2 regions of the Marinitoga okinawensis genome follow, and region 2 is predicted to be linked to the other one. Evidence: riboswitches for the same ligand, from Rfam matches in the RefSeq annotation. Region 2 holds a riboswitch; the other holds the start of a gene.

Region 1 (9,513 bases), 750 kb from region 2:
ACAATAATTTCACAAAGTATTGTGTAAATAAAAAGTTAAGACACAATATATTGTGGTATAATGATAGATGATGAAAATTGTAAGGGGGTATGGATGTGGAGCAATTATCCAATTTAGAAAGTTTATTAGATTTTTTTTCTGATATAGAACCATCAGAAAATGCTGAAAGAATTTTAAGAGATAGGTATTTATTAAAGGATGGGGAAGGAAAATATTTGGAACATTCCTGGGATGATATAGCAAGGAGGGTTTCTAGATATATAGCAAGTGCAGAAATATTATATACCGATGATATCGAAAAAATAAGAAATGTTGAAGAAAAATTCTATAAATTATTAAAAAGTAGGGTTTTTTTACCAAATAGTCCAACATTGTTTAATTCTGGAAAAACCTTACCAAGAGATGTATTTCAAAAAAATAGAGAAGATATGAGTTTAGAAGATTATAAAAAAATTTTTAATTCTAGAAATAGACATAATATGTTATCTGCATGTTTTGTTGTTCCACTTGAAGATTCAATGGAAGGAATTTTTGATGCTGTAAAAGATGCAGCATTAATACAAAAATATGGTGGTGGTGTTGGATACGATTTTTCTGCATTAAGGCCAAAAGAAAGTTCAATAGCAGGAACAGGTGGAAAATCATCTGGTCCAATTAGCTTTATGCATGTGTTTAATACTACAGCTTCCACAATAGAGCAGGGTGGAGCAAGGCGTGGAGCCCAAATGGCAGTAATGAGATATGATCACCCTGATGTAATAGATTTTATAAATTCCAAAAAAAATAATGATGGTAAATCTATACTTAATTATTTTAATATATCTGTGAATTTTGATAATCCAGAAGAATTTTTAAAAAAATTGGAAAATAATGAAGAAATTGAGTTATCCCATCCTAATTCAAATATAAAAAGAACAATTAAAGCAAAAGAATTATTTGATTTAATTGCTAATAATGCATGGAAATCAGGAGATCCGGGAATGTTATTTTTAGGAAGACATAATAAATATTATGCTTTAAGTGATGTGACTCCTGTAAGTGCTACTAATCCGTGTGTTGTTGGTGATACAAAAATCTTAACTGATAGAGGATTAATAAAAGCAAAAGACTTAACAACAGATATGAAAGTTTGGAGCCCAATTTCAAAACGATTTTTGCAAATTGAAAAAGTTATAGATCAAGGGATTAAACCTGTAAAGAAAATAATATTAAAAAACGGTATAGAATTAATAGCAACGTATGATCATAAAGTTTATACAGAAAATGGATGGGTCGAAATAAAGAATCTTAAGGTTGGAAATAAAATAAAAATAGTGAATGATAAAATTGAGTTTGAAAATGCTAATGATGAATTTGAATATCAAAATATAGAAAAAGGAAATAATAATAAGAAAATGAAATTTATAAATACTTCAAATGCAGTTGCTGTTGCAAAAGTTTTAGGGCTATTCATTGGTGATGGTTCATTATCAAATGAAGGTAGAATATCTTTTTCTATTGGAAAAAAGGATAACATTAAAGAAGAAATGGAATATTTATTAAATGAACTTTCAGAATCAAAAATAACTATTGTAGAAGAAGAAAATCAATATAAATTTATGATCAGATCAAAAAATTTTGAATCATTTATTAGAGAAATAATTGAATTAAATGCAAATGAACCAACATCATCTTTAGAGAAAAATGTTCCCGAAAAAATATTGAAATCAGATATAGAAATTCAAAGAAGTTTTTTAATAGGATTATTTACTGCTGATGGTTCTGTATATAATTCAAATGGTTCTATAACAGTAAGTTTATCAAGCGTTTCAAAAAAACTTCTTCAAAATGTGCAATTATTATTATTGCACTTTGGGATAAATTCGACCTTAACTATTGAAAAAATAGAAAGAAAATCAAAAATTAAAAATAATGTATATAATTGTAAAACAGGGTATAGAATCCTTATTTCAGGAGTAGATGCATATAAATTCTTTAACGAAATAGGTTTCATAGGTGAAAAACAGGAAAAACTGAATAATTTGGTTAAAGAACATTTGAACAAGCGTGGATTTTATAATAAAAATAAAGATTTTATAGAAATTTCTGATATTATTGATGATGGCGAAAAACAAGTTTTTGATATTACGGCAGGTCCAGATTATGTATGGGTTACAAATGGTATTTTATCTTACGATTGTGGTGAAGAACCTTTACCGCCATATGGGAGTTGTAATTTAGGTTCTATTGATATAGCTAAAGTAATAGATTTTGTTGAGTTGGGAAATCCTGAAGGAAAGAATAAAGATTTATTTAAAGAGTTAGTTTATTGGACAGCAAGATTTTTAGATGATGTTATAGATATAAATGTATATCCTCTTGAAAAAATAGATAAAGTGTCTAAAGAGCAAAGATTTATAGGTCTTGGAATAATGGGATTGGCTGATGCTATGTATAAAAAAGATTTGCCATATAATTCTGAAGAAGGCAGAAAGTTTATGGCAGAAACTTTAGCTCAATTTGCATATTATTCCCATTTAGCAAGTAGCGAATTGGCAAAAGAAAGAGGGAATTTCCCATTATTTGAAAAATCAAAATATAAAAATGGATTTATTCCATTTCCTATGCTAAATGATGATTATTCAGATAATATTAGAAAATGGAATAAATTAATAAAAGAACATTTCTTTGGGGAAGGTAAAAATTATAAAAGGAATGTTCAGGTTAACACAGTAGCTCCAACTGGATCTATATCTAATTTAGCAGATACTTCAAGCGGAATAGAACCTAATTTTATGCTTGCATATATTAGATATATGACAGATAAAGAAGGAAATAGAGTTCCTCTTCCGTATATGAATAAAATATTAAGGGATAAACTAGATGGAGATTTAAATAGTGAATTAGAAGCAGAAATTATTGAAAAAGGGTCATTACAAAATATAGAAGGAATATCAGAAGAAATAAAGAAAACATTTGTTACTTCAATGGATATTTCTGGAATGGATCATCTATTAGCTCAAAACGTTATCCAAAGTTATTTAGATGCCTCATGTTCAAAAACCATTAATTTACCAAAAGAAGCTACTGTTGATGATATAAAAGAGATATATAAGAAAGCAATGGAATTAAATCTAAAAGGAATAACAATATATAGAGATGGATCATTGGAAACACAAGTTTTAACGAAGGCAAAAAAAGAAGATAAAAAGGTTACTTTCTTTGTTTTAGATGAAAAACATAAATTGCGCGCAAGACCAAGAAAAGAAACATTAAAAAGTGTAACCAGGAAATTTAAAACAGAATCTGGAACTGTATATATTACAGTATCCTTTGATGATAACGGTGAAGCTATAGAAATTTTCTTATCAGACGGAACAGAAACAGCAGAAATTATAGGAAGATTGTCTTCTATAGCTTTAAGATCAGGAGTTTCTGTTGACGAAATATTAGAACAATTATCAAAAGTAAAAGGCACATATTGTAAAGGGATTTCAAAAGAAATAAAAAGTGCACTCGATGATTTTGAAGAATTATGGAATGAGGAAGAAAACGATATAGAAGTATTTCATGTTGGAAAACCTTTGAGTAAAGAAGAAATTGAAAAATTTGTTCATGCTAATAAACTTGAATATACTAAAGGTTATTATATTGATACTGAAGGAAATACATATTGTCCAACATGCTTAAGTAGAAATTCTTTAATAATGGCAGAAGGATGTATTTCGTGTAAAACATGTGGTTGGTCAAAATGTTCATAAAATTGGATATTAATTTTAAATATTAAAATATATAATAGATTTGATAAATTATTATTTTTGAGGTGATAAAGATGGCAAGTTGTAAAAATTATCATGAGGCAGCTATTGAAGGAGCAAATGACGGTATATTTCATGGAGATCATATACATCCAACTGTAATGATCTGGGCTTCTTTAAATGATGAAAAAATGAAAAAATTAGTAGAAAAAGTTGCTGAATATGATGCTGATTATGCTGATGATTTAAAAGAAATGTTTGGCGAATATGATAGTGATGTTGAAGATATTCCAATACCTTTTCCTTTTTCGTTTGGAAGTGAAAAGGAGTTTGAAGATGCTGAAGTTTTGTTAAAGGAAGTTGCAGATATAACTGAAGCTAATGCTTATTCTTTTATTGTTGAAGCTATGAGTGTTGATGATGAAGAAGATACTGTACCTTCTTTATTTACAGAATGTAGAGAAGGGAAAATATTTTTAACTCTTTTCGATTGGGAATACAATAAAGTTGATGAAGAAGAATACGAAAGTTCCGATGAAGATATTCAAAGTTTTAGATTAAAAATATTTAAATAAAAAAGGAATGGCTAAGCCATTCCTTTGAGACCATAAAAAATTTTGTGTAAATAAAAAGTAGAAAAAATAGGTAACCCTCTTCTTGGTATGGTAAAATAAAACCAAGAAGGGGGTATTTTAAATGGCAAAGAGAAAGAAAAAAGAAGAAAGTAACATTGAAAAATTAGCAAAGTTAATAGCAAGAGATCCTGAAGTAAACACAATGAAAGACGTATATGACAAGATAAAAGAATTGATGGGACCAATAATACAAGAAATGTTAGAAGCGGAATTAGAAGATGAATTAGGATATGAGAAATACGATAAGGAAAATAAAGAAACGGATAACTCCAGAAATGGATACAGCTCAAAAAAGGTAAGATCAAGCATGGGTGAGATGGAATTGAAAATACCCAGAGATAGAAAGGGTGAATATGAACCGAAAATAATACCAAAATATAAAAGAGATATTTCAGATATTGAAAGTAGAATAATAGGAATGTATGGTTTGGGATTAAGTACGAAAGATATAGTTAGGAATGTTGAAGATATATATGGTGTAGAATTATCAGCTGAAATGATAAGTAAAATTACTAATAAGATATTACCAGAAATTAGAGAATGGCAAAGCAGACCATTAGAAGAGATATACACTTTTGTTTTCATGGATGGAATAGTATTTAAAGTAAAAGATGATGGTGAGATAATTAAAAAGACTGCATATGTTGTAATAGGTGTAAATATTGATGGATTTAAAGAAGTTCTTGGTATATATATAGGTGAAATAGAATCATCAAAATTCTGGTTAAGAGTATTAAATGATTTAAAAAATAGAGGAGTTAAAGATATATTAATAGCTTCAGTAGATGGATTAACAGGATTCCCACAAGCAATTAAAGCAGCATTTCCTGATACTGTAGTACAAAGATGTATAATACATCAAATAAGAAATACATTAAAATATGTTAATTACAAAGATAGAAAAGAACTTGTAAATGATTTAAAAAAAGTATATAAAGCACCCAATAAAGATATAGCTTATTCAAACCTACAAGATTTAAAAGAAAACAAATGGACAAAATACAAATTGGCATTAGAAAGCTGGGAAAAACATTGGGAAACAATATCTCCATATTTTGATTATGGTGATGAAGTAAGAAAAATAATGTACACAACAAATGTAATAGAATCATTGAATAGGCAATATAGAAAAGTGACTAAAAATAAAACATCTTTTCCAAATGATGATGCATTATTAAAAATATTATATTTAGCAACAATAGATGCAACAAAAAGATGGACAGCTCGATATAGAAACTGGAGTAAAGTCCTAAACGAACTATCCATCTTTTTTAAAGAAAGAATCACAAAATACGTCTATAATTCTTAATGCAACTAAATTCAAAAACCTGAAATAATCAATAATACATAAAAACAAATACTAAAAACTAACGCCAAAAATATATTCTTAATTTAATAATGTTAAATCTTGCAGTGAAAATTGCAAAAAGGTGTTTGTTTTCAAAAACTCACATTAAAAACTTCTAGAAATTACTATTAAAGCATATTATAATATAGACGATAATTCATATGAAAATAATTTAAGAATTATAATCCAATTTAATTAATTTATTACCATCCAAGAAGAGGTATTTACACAAAAAATTACATGCTACCATTCCTTTTTTAATTGTTAAAGTTATTAAGCTTTTAAATCTTTAGGATCTGTGGATTTTCCATAGAATCTTAACACTGCCCATATTGCTGTTACACCTAAAATCAATGAAACCCATACAGGTAATCCAAGTCCAACTGGTATATAACCAACGACAGCTGCAGTAGAAGCTGCTGTTACAGCGTATGGTAATTGTGTCTTAACGTGATCAATATGATCAGCGGATGATGCCATTGATGACATAATTGTTGTATCTGAAATTGGAGAACAATGATCTCCGAATGTTGAACCTGTTAATACTGCACCTAATGTAGCATATACTAATGCTGTTAATTCATTTCCAGTATACGCTGCTGCCAAAGGAACTGCTAAAGGAAGCATAATTGCCATTGTTCCCCATGATGTTCCTGTAGCAAAAGATACAATTGCTGATATTATAAATACTAAGAGTGGTATTGACCAGCCAGGTAATGATGATGAAACAACTTGAACTAAATATTCAGCTGTTCCAAGGTCAGAAGCAATTGAGCCAATAGACCATGCTAAAGTTAAAATTATTGTAGTAATAACTAACGATTTTGCACCTTCAACCCAAGCTTCTAAAGCTTTTCTTAATGTCATAATTCCTTGAGAAACAGCCATTACAACAGCTACTATACTAGCTAATACTGATGCCCATATTAAAGCAGCGGAAGCATCTGCATTACCAAAAGCATCCCTAATTCCATCCCATGTAAAAGGATTATCTAAACCTCCACCAGAATACCATAAACCAATGAATGCAAAAATAATCAATGTTAAAATCGGCACCAAAGCATTTGAAACTCTTAATGGAATATCACTTTTATCTAAATCTTTTTCAAAATCTGTAGATAACATTGGTTCTGCATCATCTGCTAAAACCTTACCTGTTAATCTTGCCCTTTTTTCTGCTTTATACATTGGTCCAAAATCTCTTAACATTGCACCAACCATAAATACCATTACAAGTGCAAAAATCCCATACATCCTATATGGAATAGAACTAAAAAATACTGAATATGGATTTACTTTAACTCCAATTGAGTTAAAAGCATCTCCAATTAATCCTAATTCATAACCAATCCAGGTAGAAATCGCTGCCATAGTGGCAACAGGAGCAGCAGTAGAATCTACAATATATGATAGTTTTTCTCTTGAGACCTTTAATTTATCTGTTAATGGTCTCATTGTAGGTCCAACTATCAATGTATTTGCATAATCGTCAAAGAACACAACAACGCCCATTAATGCTGTAGCAACTTGAGCACTCCTTGCAGTTTTTGCTTTTTTTGCAAGTGCATTTGCTATAGCCCTTGTACCACCCATTTTAGCAATAACTCCAACCATACCACCTATTACTAAGGTGAAAACAATAATTCCTGCATGCCAGCTGTCAGCTAAAGCGTTTACCGGGTATTGTAATGTTTTTGTATAACTCTCAACTAATTTCATAAAAAATCCAGAGCTAGATGTAGCAAAAACATTAATTAGTGCACCTGAAAAAACACCAAGCAATAACGAAACAATAACTTCTTTGGTAACAAACGCTAAAACTATAGCTAATAATGGAGGAATAACAGACCAAAAACCATAATTTATTTTTGCTGCATCTCCTCCTTCAGCAAAAGCCAGGGTCGCCACTAAAACAAACGCCGCCATGATAAATAATACCACGAGTTTTTTCTTCATAAACTCCCTCCTCACATAATGATTTATATATAACTATTTTTAAAATAAAAAAGCCTTCCATGTGGAAGGCCTATTTGAAATAAAATTAATTATTTCAAACGGCTCTCCGCATATAGTATGCGACAGTTATACAGGTCTTTCCTGCATAACCAGGCCTGTAAGGTGGGTAAACCTTACATCCTTCGGCAACCTCGCCTTTCATCTATCCCGAACCTACCCTGGCGATAGATAGATTACTCATCTTGGTTGCGCCTCCGTTTGTTGTTAGATATATTAACTTTTTAATCGAGTTTATCACATAAATATTTCTTGAATATTTCTTGATTGTGAAAATAATAGGATTATAAATTATTATGGATTTATAAAAAAGCAAAATATGTAATCCTCCAGAAATATTTTTAACCACAAATACAAAATCAAAGCTATTATATCATAAAAACGTAAATAAAGTCAAAAAAGATTAATATATTATCTGTTTAATAATTTGTATTAATTATAATTAAACAGATTTTGTTATGCGTAATCATCACAATAACAATTAAATTTTCATTATTTTAGTAATGAATTATTAATATAAAAATGGGAGTTTTCAATAAATAACTACTTTAGAAGAAGCAAAGTAATTATTAATATAAAAAGATGGCGATTTACGCCATCTTTTATAGATACTATTATATAACTCCACTAATTGCTTTTACAGGACATCTGCTTTGACATAAACTACAACCAAAACATTTATCTTCATCTACTATAACCTGTTTATTTTCCTTATCAACAGTAATTGCCCAATATGGACATACCATTTCACACAATTTACAGAAAGTACATTTATTTAAATCTATTTTTGGATATTTTGGTTCAAATACTACTTCTTTTTTCTTTAACCCGGTTTTTTTAACCTCATCTATACTATTAAATCCATATTTTTCAAGAGCTTTAGGAAGTTGATCAACTATTGTTTTATACAATTGTTTTCCCCTAATTAATGCTGCAGATAGCATTTGAACCGCATCAGCACCAGCTAATAAATATTCTATAACATCATCAGCAGAAGCAATTCCACCAACACCTATTACAGGTATTTCAGGGACTGCAGTTTTTATTGTATTTACAAGTGCAAGTCCTAAATTCTTAATAACAGGACCAGAAATCCACACTTGCCCTTTATCATTTCCAATTAGATTTGTTCTGTTTTCGATATCAATAAGCATAGTTGGTCCAAGAGAATTAATTGCAACAACACCAGTTCCGCCATTTGCTAATACCATTTTCGCAAATTCAACAGGATCTGGTATATGAGGGCTCATTTTCATAAATATTGGTTTGTCTGTATTTGCTCTAATAGTTCTTACAGTTTCTGCTATATTATCTAAATTCTTTCCTACATAATGCGTGGAAATTTCAAATGCATCAGCAAATTTATCTAATTGAGGTATTAATATTTCCATATCTTCCTTAGTATAGCCTGCACTAACTACTAAAGGTAAATCCAATTCTTTTTTTAATTTTGGTAATATTTCATTTATCCATTTTTCTGGTGGTAATTCTGACCATAATTCTGCGTTAACTATATAGTTATTTGTCCCGTATATACATGGTCTTGGAACTTCAGCTGCTTTTGTTGATATAGTTTTTGTTACCATGCCCCCAACGCCAAGTCTGGCAAGATATAACATTTTTTCATCATCGCCAACGAGTGGTCCAGAAGCTGGCATTAAAGGATTTTTAAGTTTTATTCCAGCAAATTCTGTACTTAAATCCATAATTTTACCCCCCTGATTATAATCTTTCCCATAATTTTTTTGATATTTCTTTTGCATTATTATAAATACTATTC
Region 2 (9,513 bases):
CTGCTACAGATGAACCTCCATATTTTTGAACAACTATATTCATTTTATCACCTACAAATCTCTTAATTCATCCAATAATTTAGTTTTATCCTTTGTTTTTTCATCAACTTTTTTTATTACTCTTGCAGGAACTCCTGCAACTACAGTATTCGGCTCAACATTTTTTGTAACAACAGACCCAGCTGCCACAACAGAATTTTTACCTATTCTTACTCCTTCAAGAACAACAGCATTTGCTCCAATTAAAACATTATCTTCTATAACTACAGGATCTGCACTTGGCGGTTCTATTACCCCAGCTATTACAGAACCTGCACCTATATGACAATTATTTCCAATTTGTGCTCTTCCACCCACAACAACATTCATATCTATCATTGTTTTTTTACCAATTTTTGCACCAATATTTATTACAGCTCCCATCATAATAACCGCATTATCACCTATCTCAACTAAATCTCTAATTATTGCACCAGGTTCTATTCTTGCATTTATTTTCTTTAAGTCTAACAGGGGAATTGCAGAATTTCTTCTATCCATTTCTATTCTATATTTTTTTATCTTTTCTTTATTTCTACTTAAATATTTTTCAAATTCATCTAATTCACAGAATAATATACCGCAATTATCATCACCATAATATTCTTCAAATGGTAAACCTTTTAGATCACCTCTTATATATACTTTTACAGGCGTAGTTTTTTTTGATTTTGCTATATAATCTATTATTTCATATGAATCCATATTATTTCCTCCTTCTTACTTTTTCATGGTTATTTCAAAAACATCCTTAAAAGTATAAAAACCTGCTACTGCTTTTAATGCAAACTCTGCAGACTTTAATACTCCTTCAGCAAATGTTCTTCTAGATAATGCCCTATGAGATATACTTATCACTTCTCCTAAATTACCAAAATATATGGTATGATCTCCTGGTATATTCCCTAACCTCAATGATGATATATTTACATCTTTCCCTATTACTTCTTTAATCATCTTAGCAGTTCCAGATGGTTTATCTTTTTTAAATCTATGATGTGTTTCTGATATTTCAATATCAACACCATCTAATAATTCATTTGCAACTTTTACAAGTTTTAAAAGTACTTGAATACCTAAAGAAAAATTATAACTTTGTATAACTGGAACATTTTGAGAAATTTCATGTAATTTTTTTAACTGTATTTCACTTAATCCAGTAGTACCAATAATTAAAGAACAATGAAACTTATCAACATATTCAATAGTTTTTTCAAATACTTCTGGTAATGAAAAATCAATTAACACTTGTGGTTTTTCTAAAAATTTTTCTCCTGTATTATCATATGAAAAAACTAATTCATGGCCTTTTTCAGAAAATAGATTGTATATTTCATTTCCCATTCTTCCATTTCTTCCTATAATTCCATATTTCATAATATATTCAGCTCCTCAAACAAATTATCTATAACCTCTTTTCCTGATTCACTCATTGGAATTAATGGTAATCTTAAAATATTTTTACAGTAACCTAGCTTAGAAACTGCATACTTAACAGGTATAGGATTAACTTCAATGAATAGTTTCCTCATTAAAACGTTATATTTATTATTTATTTCTTGAGCTTTAGCATAATTATTATTTAATACTGCATGAGTTAATTCTTTCATTTGTTGTGGTAAAACATTTGAAAATACTGAAATAACTCCATCTCCTCCTAATGCCATTAATGGTAATGCTTGATCATCATTTCCAGAATATACTTTCATATCTGCTGGTTTTTTTGATATTAATTCTGCAATTTGAGAAATATTTCCACTGGCTTCTTTTATTCCTATAACATTTGCATTTTTATCAAATATTTCTATTGCAGTATCTGGTAATATATTCCCTCCCGTTCTTGAAGGTACATTATACAATATTATGGGAAGATCTGTTCTTTGTGCAACATATGAAAAATATTCTACTAACCCCTTTTGTGTTGATTTGTTATAATATGGACTAACTATAAGTAACCCATCAGCACCAGATTTTTCTGCTAATTTATTATTATGCAAGACATGTTCTGGGTTATTTGAACCTGTTCCAACTATTACAGGAACTTTTTTATTTGCCACATTAACTACTGTAGAAACTATTTTTTCTCTTTCATCTTCATTAATAGTAGGTGCCTCGCCTGTTGTGCCTAATACAATTAATGCATCTACATAATCTAATTGAAAATTCACAAATTCCTCTAATGCTTTGTAATCAACACTATAATTCTCATCAAATGGTGTTATAATTGCAGTTCCAACGCCTTTAAACATAAATATCCCCTCCTTGTATTGTTGAAAAATAATCTTCTAATGTTTGTGCTTTTCTAATCATTTTAAATTCATTTCCATCATATATAAACTCTGCAGATCTAAGCTTACCATTATAATTAAATCCCATAGAATGTCCATGAGCACCCACATCATGTATAATTAAAATATCTCCTTCTTCTAATTCTGACAATTCTCTATCTATTGCAAATTTATCGTTATTCTCACATAATGAACCTACAACATCATATTTTTTTAAATTATCTTCTTTTCCTAATACAGATATATGATGATATGCTCCATACATTCCAGGTCTCATTAAATTAGCCATATTTGCATCTACACCAACATAAGTTTTATAACTTTCTTTTATATGTAAAACCTTTGTTATTAAATATCCGTGAGGTCCTGTTATATATCTTCCATTTTCTGTGAATATTTTTGGTTTAAACTCATTAAAATAATTTTCATATAATTCTTTTATCATATTACTTAATTTATTCACATCCAACTCTTTTTCTTCAGGTTTATATGGAATACCAAATCCACCACCAATATCAATAAACTCAAATCCTATATTTAATACATTAGATAGTTCACTGACTGTTTTAAATATTATCTCTGTATTTTTCGTAATTAAGGTTGCATCTAATGTGTTTGAAATGAGCATTGCATGTAGTCCAAATCTTTTAACTCCTATCTCTTTCATCTTTTTATATCCTTCTATCAATTTATTAAAAGGCATTCCAAATTTTGAATTTACAGGATCGCCAATTATTTCTGTTCCAAAAGCTTCTTTAGGGGTATATCTTATAGAAGCTATTTTAGGAATTCCAATTTTTTCAATAAATTTATCAATATGACCTATATCATCAAAATTTATAATAGCTCCTAATTCATATGCTTTTTTGTATTCTTCTATAGGTGTATTATTTGAAGTAAATAATATATTTTCTCCTGTAATATTAACCATTTCTGACAAATATAATTCTGCTAATGAGCTACAATCTGTTCCACAATTATTTTTTCCTAAAATTCTCAAAATGTAAGGTGTGGGAGTAGCTTTAACAGCGAAGTATTCTTTGAATTCACCCCAGGAAAAAGCATTTTGTAATTTTTTTAATGAATTTAATATTTCTACTTCATCATATACATAAAATGGTGTTGGATACTTTTCTAATAACTGATGTATTTCATTTTCAAAAGGAAATTTTTTCATATTTTCACTCATCTCTATTATTGTTTAATTCATAATGTTTTAGTAATATTCTTACAGCATTTGTTGCAGCTCCAACTCTAACATTATCTGCTACAACCCAAATTAAAAATGTTGTTTCATCCATTTGTCTTAATCTTGATACGTATGTAATATCTGAACCAGCTACGTTTATAGGAGTTATTAGATTTTCTGTATATACCACATTGCCTACTGTTGATAGTAATTCTCTAATTTTTTCTATATTAGCTTTCTCCTTTACTCTAAAAGTAATACTTTCAGAATGCCCATATAATACAGGAACTCTAACTGCGGTAGGATAAACTTTAATACTATAATTATCATATATCTTTCTTGTTTCATTTACCATTTTCATTTCTTCTTCTGTAAAACCATTTTCTAAAACTGGCCCTATTATTGGTATGACATTATTGTTTATCATTTCTGGAAAGTGATTTATATTATTTATACTATTTTGTTGATCTAACAATTCTTTTATACCTTTATTTCCAGCTCCAGAAACTGCCTGATAAGTGCTTACAAAAATTTCTGAAATTCCTAATTCTTTTTCTACATTTCTTAAAGCTAATACCATTTGAATAGTAGAGCAATTAGGATTTGCAATAATACCTTTATATCCTTTAATAATATCTCCGTTTATTTCAGGAACAATCAAAGGAATATCTCTTACCATCCTAAAAGCTGAAGAATTATCTATTACAGTATTACCATATTCACTTGCAATTGGAGCATATTTTTTAGAAATAGAACCACCAGCAGAAAATAATAAATAATCATATTTTTCTTTCATTTTTTCTTCAGTTAATTCTTCAACATAATATATTCTATCTTTAAATTTAATTTCTTTCCCCTCAGATTTTTTACTTGCAAAGAGTCTTAACTCACTTATATCAACATTTCTTTCTTCTAATACCTTGACCATAGTTCTTCCAACTTCACCTGTTGCACCAACTACACCAACTTTCATATTCTCCCTCCTTTAAAATAAAACTGGCCTTCCGCATGGGAAGGCCAATATTTGAAATAATATTATAATATAACATATTATCTCAAACGGCTCTCCGCATGCAATCATGCGACAGTTGCATAGGTATTCCCTATACAACCAGGCATGTAAGACGGGTAAATCTTACACCCTTCGGCAACCTCGCCTTTCATCTACCCCAAGCCTACCCTAGCGATAGGTAGATTACTCATCTCGGTTGCGCCTCCGTTTGTTCGTAAAACATATTAACTTTTCCGTAGTTTAACAAATAATATTTAAAATTTGTTTTCTTGATAGTTATATTGATGTTAATATATTCATTTTATTTCTATTTTATTAACTTTCACTTTTATCCTTTTCATTCTCAAACGTTCTATAAATCGAATAATTGGACATCTCATTTTCCATTTTTCAAAAAAAGTCATTATATCCTCCAGATTATTTTTTAATTTTTGTTTAATATATTATATCATAAAATCTAAAATAAAAAAAGAGCAGGATAGACCTGCCCTTGATGGCGGAGAGAGTGGGATTTGAACCCACGGACGGGTTGTGCCCGTCACACGCTCTCCAGGCGTGCGCCTTAGACCGCTCGGCCATCTCTCCATCTTCACATTATTAACTTTCCAACATATTTTATCATAACTTTAGTATTTAGTCAACTACAATATAGGAACATTTTTGAAAATTAATATTAATAATATTAATTTTCTGAATTAAGTTTTTCATAACAATCTCTACATACAGCAATATATTTTTCAAAACCACCTACATCTATTTCAGAACCATTCCCAACAATTTTAAAAGATATAGTACCATTATATTCTCCACATTCATGACAAACCGCTTTTTTCTTTATGATTTCATCAGCATAAGCTGATAATAATATAGTAGTTTCAAAAGGATTATTTTTATAGGTTAAATCCAGACCTGAACAATATACATTAATGCCTTTTTTGATTAAATCAAGAATTACATCTTTTAAACCTGTATCAAAAAATTGAACTTCATCAACAAAAACAGCTTTTTCATCATAATCTAAAAAATTATACATTTCTTTAGATTCTTTTATGGGAATAGCTTCTACTTTTGTTCCAGTATGAGATACAACATATTCAGAGGCATATCTTGTATCAATTATTGGTTTGAAAACTTTTATTTTTTTCTTACCTAAAGTATATATTTCAACAAATGAAATGAGTTCTGATGTTTTTCCAGAATACATTGGCCCTACAATAAGAATAAATTTACCAGACATTTAAATTCCTCCTCTTATTGAATATTTTTTCATAAAAACATGGAACATAATTAAAAAAATAAAAGAAATTATGTATAATATTACGCTCCAATAACCTGTTAAGGTAATATATGGTATATATTTATTTATATATTGCAAAAAATATTTTATAATACCTATATAATCATTTACAATGTAACTAATCATATGGGGTAATGGTGCAATTATATATACAGCAGAAAAAAACATTAATGAATATACAATTGGGACAAAAATAATACTCAGCAATGGGCTTAATAATGAAAATCCATTAAAAAACAAGATACTCCAAGGTAGTACAGCTAAAAAAGCTGCAAAAGATATAAAAATAGGATTTTTTGTATATTCTATTATCAACAATATAGAAAATGCTGCAAAGTAACTCATCAAAAATCCAACTGAAAAAACAACATTTGGATTATACAATAAATTTGTTACACCAATTAAACCTAATAAATTTTTTGAATCAATATTAAATCCAACTAATTTATTAAATTCTATTAAAGATAATAACAAAACAGCTCTTGTAGCGGAATCAGAAAATCCTGTTATAGTTAAATAAAAAAACAGAAAAACTATTGTAAATAATCTCCTATAATTTATAGGCAATAATGTATAAGAATATATTAAATATAAAATAGAATAAATTATATACACATGAAACCCTGATACAGCAAAAAGATGTAATAATCCAGCATTTTTAAAATACTCTGCTTCTTTTCCTCTTAATCCTCCAAATACTACAGAAAAAAGTATATTTTTATCGTTATACGGGAAATTTTTTTCTATTCGTTTTTTAAAAAAATTTCTTAAAGAGTATATGCTATTTTTATTAGAATTAGCCATATATTCAGTATCAAAATGATTGTCTTTTTTTATTTTCCCTATAATATAAATCTTATTACCTATCTCAAATGGATCTGTAGAAAATTTATTATATGAAAAATATAATTTTTCTTTCACATTTTTCCATGTATTATTACTAAATAATTTTTCTGTTTTGATTATATAAAAATTAATATTTTTATCAATTATTTTTCCTAAAATTCCGACTTTGCTATTAACAGGAATAGTATTCATGTTTAGAGTTGTAAATAATAAAAGAATCAAAATAGATACAAAAAAGAGTTTTGTTTTAATTGAATATTTAAAACTAAAAAAGACTACAGCCATAAATAAAATGGCTGTAGTCATCATTTTAGCTTTTAAAATAAGAATTAATAATATTCCGCTTAAAAATAAATTTACAAAAAATGGCATTATGCTCCAAATTTTTCAAGTTTTTTTGCGTTTGCCATTAACAAACTCATCAAATCCATTGCATAAATAGTTCCCATTGAACCTCTAGCTGCTTCAAATTCATTAAATGCTTTTGACAATCCTGCTCTTGTATATGGTGATTTAATCATAAATGGAACAGGATGCCAGCTATGGCCACTCATTGCAACAGGAGTTGAATGATCTCCAGTAACAACTAATACATCTGGATTTAATTCTAATAATTTTGGTAATGCTTCATCTACCATTTCAATTACATGTACTTTAGCATCAAAATTTCCATCTTCGCCATATGAATCAGTTTTTTTGATATGAACATAGAAGAAATCATATTCATCCCAATGTTTTTTCAATGTTTCAAATTCATCTGCTGGTGTTTCGCCATCAACATGTAAAATATCCATTCCTACTAGTTTTGCTAAACCTTTATACATAGGATAAACTGCAATAGCAGCTGCTCTTAATTTATATACTTCAGGAAATTGTGGAATATTTGGATATTTCGAAAATCCTCTAATCAATGCAAAATTAATTTTTGGTTCATCTTTTAATACTTCTCTAATCTCTTTCATTAATTTCGTAAATATCTCTGCAGTTTTTTCTGCATCTGGATGCATAGCCTCTGCCCATTTTATTGGTAATCCTTCTTTTTGTGGATCAGCATCTTCAATTCTATCGTCTAATCCTTCTCCTGTTAGTTTAACAACAAATCTGTGTTCTTTACCTGGATAAAATTGAACTTTAACTCCGTCAATTTCTTTGATATTTTCATTTAATTTTTCAACAATCTTTCTTGATTCTTCTGTTGCTGGTCTTCCTGCTCTTCTGTCAACAACTATATCACCATTAATAGTTGCAAAATTACCTCTTGCTACAACATCTTTTTCTCCTACTTCTACATCAATACCTAATGCTTCCAAAATACCTCTACCAATTTGATATTTTATTGGGTCATATCCAAATAATCCTAAATGTCCTGGTCCAGAACCTGGTGTAATACCTGGTAATACAGGAATTGTTTGACCCAAATCTGATTCTGTTGCTACTTTATCCAAATTAGGTGTTTTTGCAGCTGATAAAGATGTTTTACCATTTATTGTTGTATCTCCTATACCATCCATAACCAACATTACTATTTTGGAATCTGTTTTTGTAATCAATTTTTGTAAAAATTCTTGTCTATCTACCATCATGAGTTACTCCCTCCCCAAGTTAATTAATTTCAATAACATTATATCATACTTTAATTCTAACAATATAATAATTCAGTAAATTTTTAGATAATAGATTATGGTATAATACTGTGAAAATAACAAAATATTAAAAGAGGTGAAATAATGAAAAAAGGAGTAATTTTTGATTTATACGGAACATTAATAAACGCTAACCATCTTTTTTTACCAATTGCTAAAATTATTTCTAAAGAAACAAAGTATCCAGCTAAACTATTAGAATTAAAAATAAGAGATACTTATAACAAATATTTCAAGGATTATCATTTAAAACCTTTTAAACCAGAAAGAGAATATTACAAAATAATGTTTAATGAATCAAAAGATTTTCTGAATTTAAAAAATTCAATTGATTGGTATATAAACGAAATGTATAAAACTTTTATTGATCTTAAACCATATGATGATGTGGATTATTTAAAAACATTAAAAGAAAAGGGTTTAAAAATAGCTATTTTATCAAATGCTGATAACGATTTTGTAATTCCAGCTTTAGAAAAAAAACCTTTTCCATTTGACATATTGATTACATCACATTCTTCAAAACTATATAAACCTGATCCTAAAATATTTGAATATACATTAAATAAAATGAATCTAAAAAAAGATGATGTGATTTTTGTTGGAGATAATTATTTTGTTGATGTAATAGGCGGAAATAGTTTTGGAATGAAATCAATATTGATAAAAAGGACTTTTAATAAATTTGAACATCCTGATACTATTTATAATTTATATGAATTAGAAAAATATATTTAAAATACTAAATTTACCTTACGTGCAGCGCCACTTCTAAATAATGTTCTGGTGCCTGCACCTTTTTTTATTAAATCAAATAATTTTTCTGAGTCTTCTATATATGAACCAGATAATATTTTTACTGGAAATACATCTTCTACCATTATAGTTGAAGGCCCAGAAATTGCAACTCTATCTGTATTTACATAATTTAATATATAATCAATAGTTCCATTTACTATTGTAGTTCCTGTAATTATTACAGCTGTACACTTTGGAAGCATTTCTATTATTGCCCAATCTGGTAAGACATCTTCATTTCTTCTCTGCCTATCAAAAATCAAAACGTCCCAAACTTTTGGTCTTAAAGCCTCTACAAATGGAGTTATTTCTCCAACAATACCTACTATATCTTTCTTATTAAATTCCATTAATTCTAAAGTATCCCCTTTAACGAATCTTTCTGGATTTTTATTAAATAT

What was found. Region 2 has a riboswitch for lysine ahead of ACZ5CK_RS04910 (aspartate-semialdehyde dehydrogenase). Riboswitches for the same ligand answer to the same signal wherever they lie in the genome.
Region 1: linked by a shared signal. The riboswitch ahead of ACZ5CK_RS01055 (Na+/H+ antiporter NhaC family protein) and the one ahead of ACZ5CK_RS04910 (aspartate-semialdehyde dehydrogenase) in region 2 are both predicted to bind lysine.

Annotation. Positions count from the first base shown of each region.
Region 1 covers NZ_AP042422.1:230,358-239,870, forward strand. Annotated here, with positions in the region: gene ACZ5CK_RS01040 (LAGLIDADG family homing endonuclease) at 96-3,740, shown strand; gene ACZ5CK_RS01045 (hypothetical protein) at 3,812-4,312, shown strand; gene ACZ5CK_RS01050 (IS256 family transposase) at 4,434-5,681, shown strand; gene ACZ5CK_RS01055 (Na+/H+ antiporter NhaC family protein) at 5,994-7,676, opposite strand; lysine riboswitch at 7,768-7,941, opposite strand; gene ACZ5CK_RS01060 (4Fe-4S binding protein) at 8,348-9,439, opposite strand; gene ACZ5CK_RS01065 (amidohydrolase family protein) at 9,456-9,513, opposite strand, start outside.
Region 2 covers NZ_AP042422.1:975,973-985,485, reverse strand. Annotated here, with positions in the region: partial or broken gene ACZ5CK_RS04935 (aspartate kinase) at 1-43, opposite strand, end outside; gene dapD (2,3,4,5-tetrahydropyridine-2,6-dicarboxylate N-acetyltransferase) at 52-744, opposite strand; gene ACZ5CK_RS04925 (4-hydroxy-tetrahydrodipicolinate reductase) at 760-1,416, opposite strand; gene dapA (4-hydroxy-tetrahydrodipicolinate synthase) at 1,413-2,288, opposite strand; gene ACZ5CK_RS04915 (diaminopimelate decarboxylase family protein) at 2,281-3,504, opposite strand; gene ACZ5CK_RS04910 (aspartate-semialdehyde dehydrogenase) at 3,509-4,489, opposite strand; lysine riboswitch at 4,569-4,743, opposite strand; tRNA gene ACZ5CK_RS04905 (tRNA-Ser) at 5,023-5,113, opposite strand; gene ACZ5CK_RS04900 (thymidine kinase) at 5,211-5,765, opposite strand; gene ACZ5CK_RS04895 (ComEC/Rec2 family competence protein) at 5,766-7,043, opposite strand; gene ACZ5CK_RS04890 (2,3-bisphosphoglycerate-independent phosphoglycerate mutase) at 7,043-8,251, opposite strand; gene ACZ5CK_RS04885 (HAD family hydrolase) at 8,399-9,052, shown strand; gene ACZ5CK_RS04880 (Rossmann-like domain-containing protein) at 9,049-9,513, opposite strand, start outside.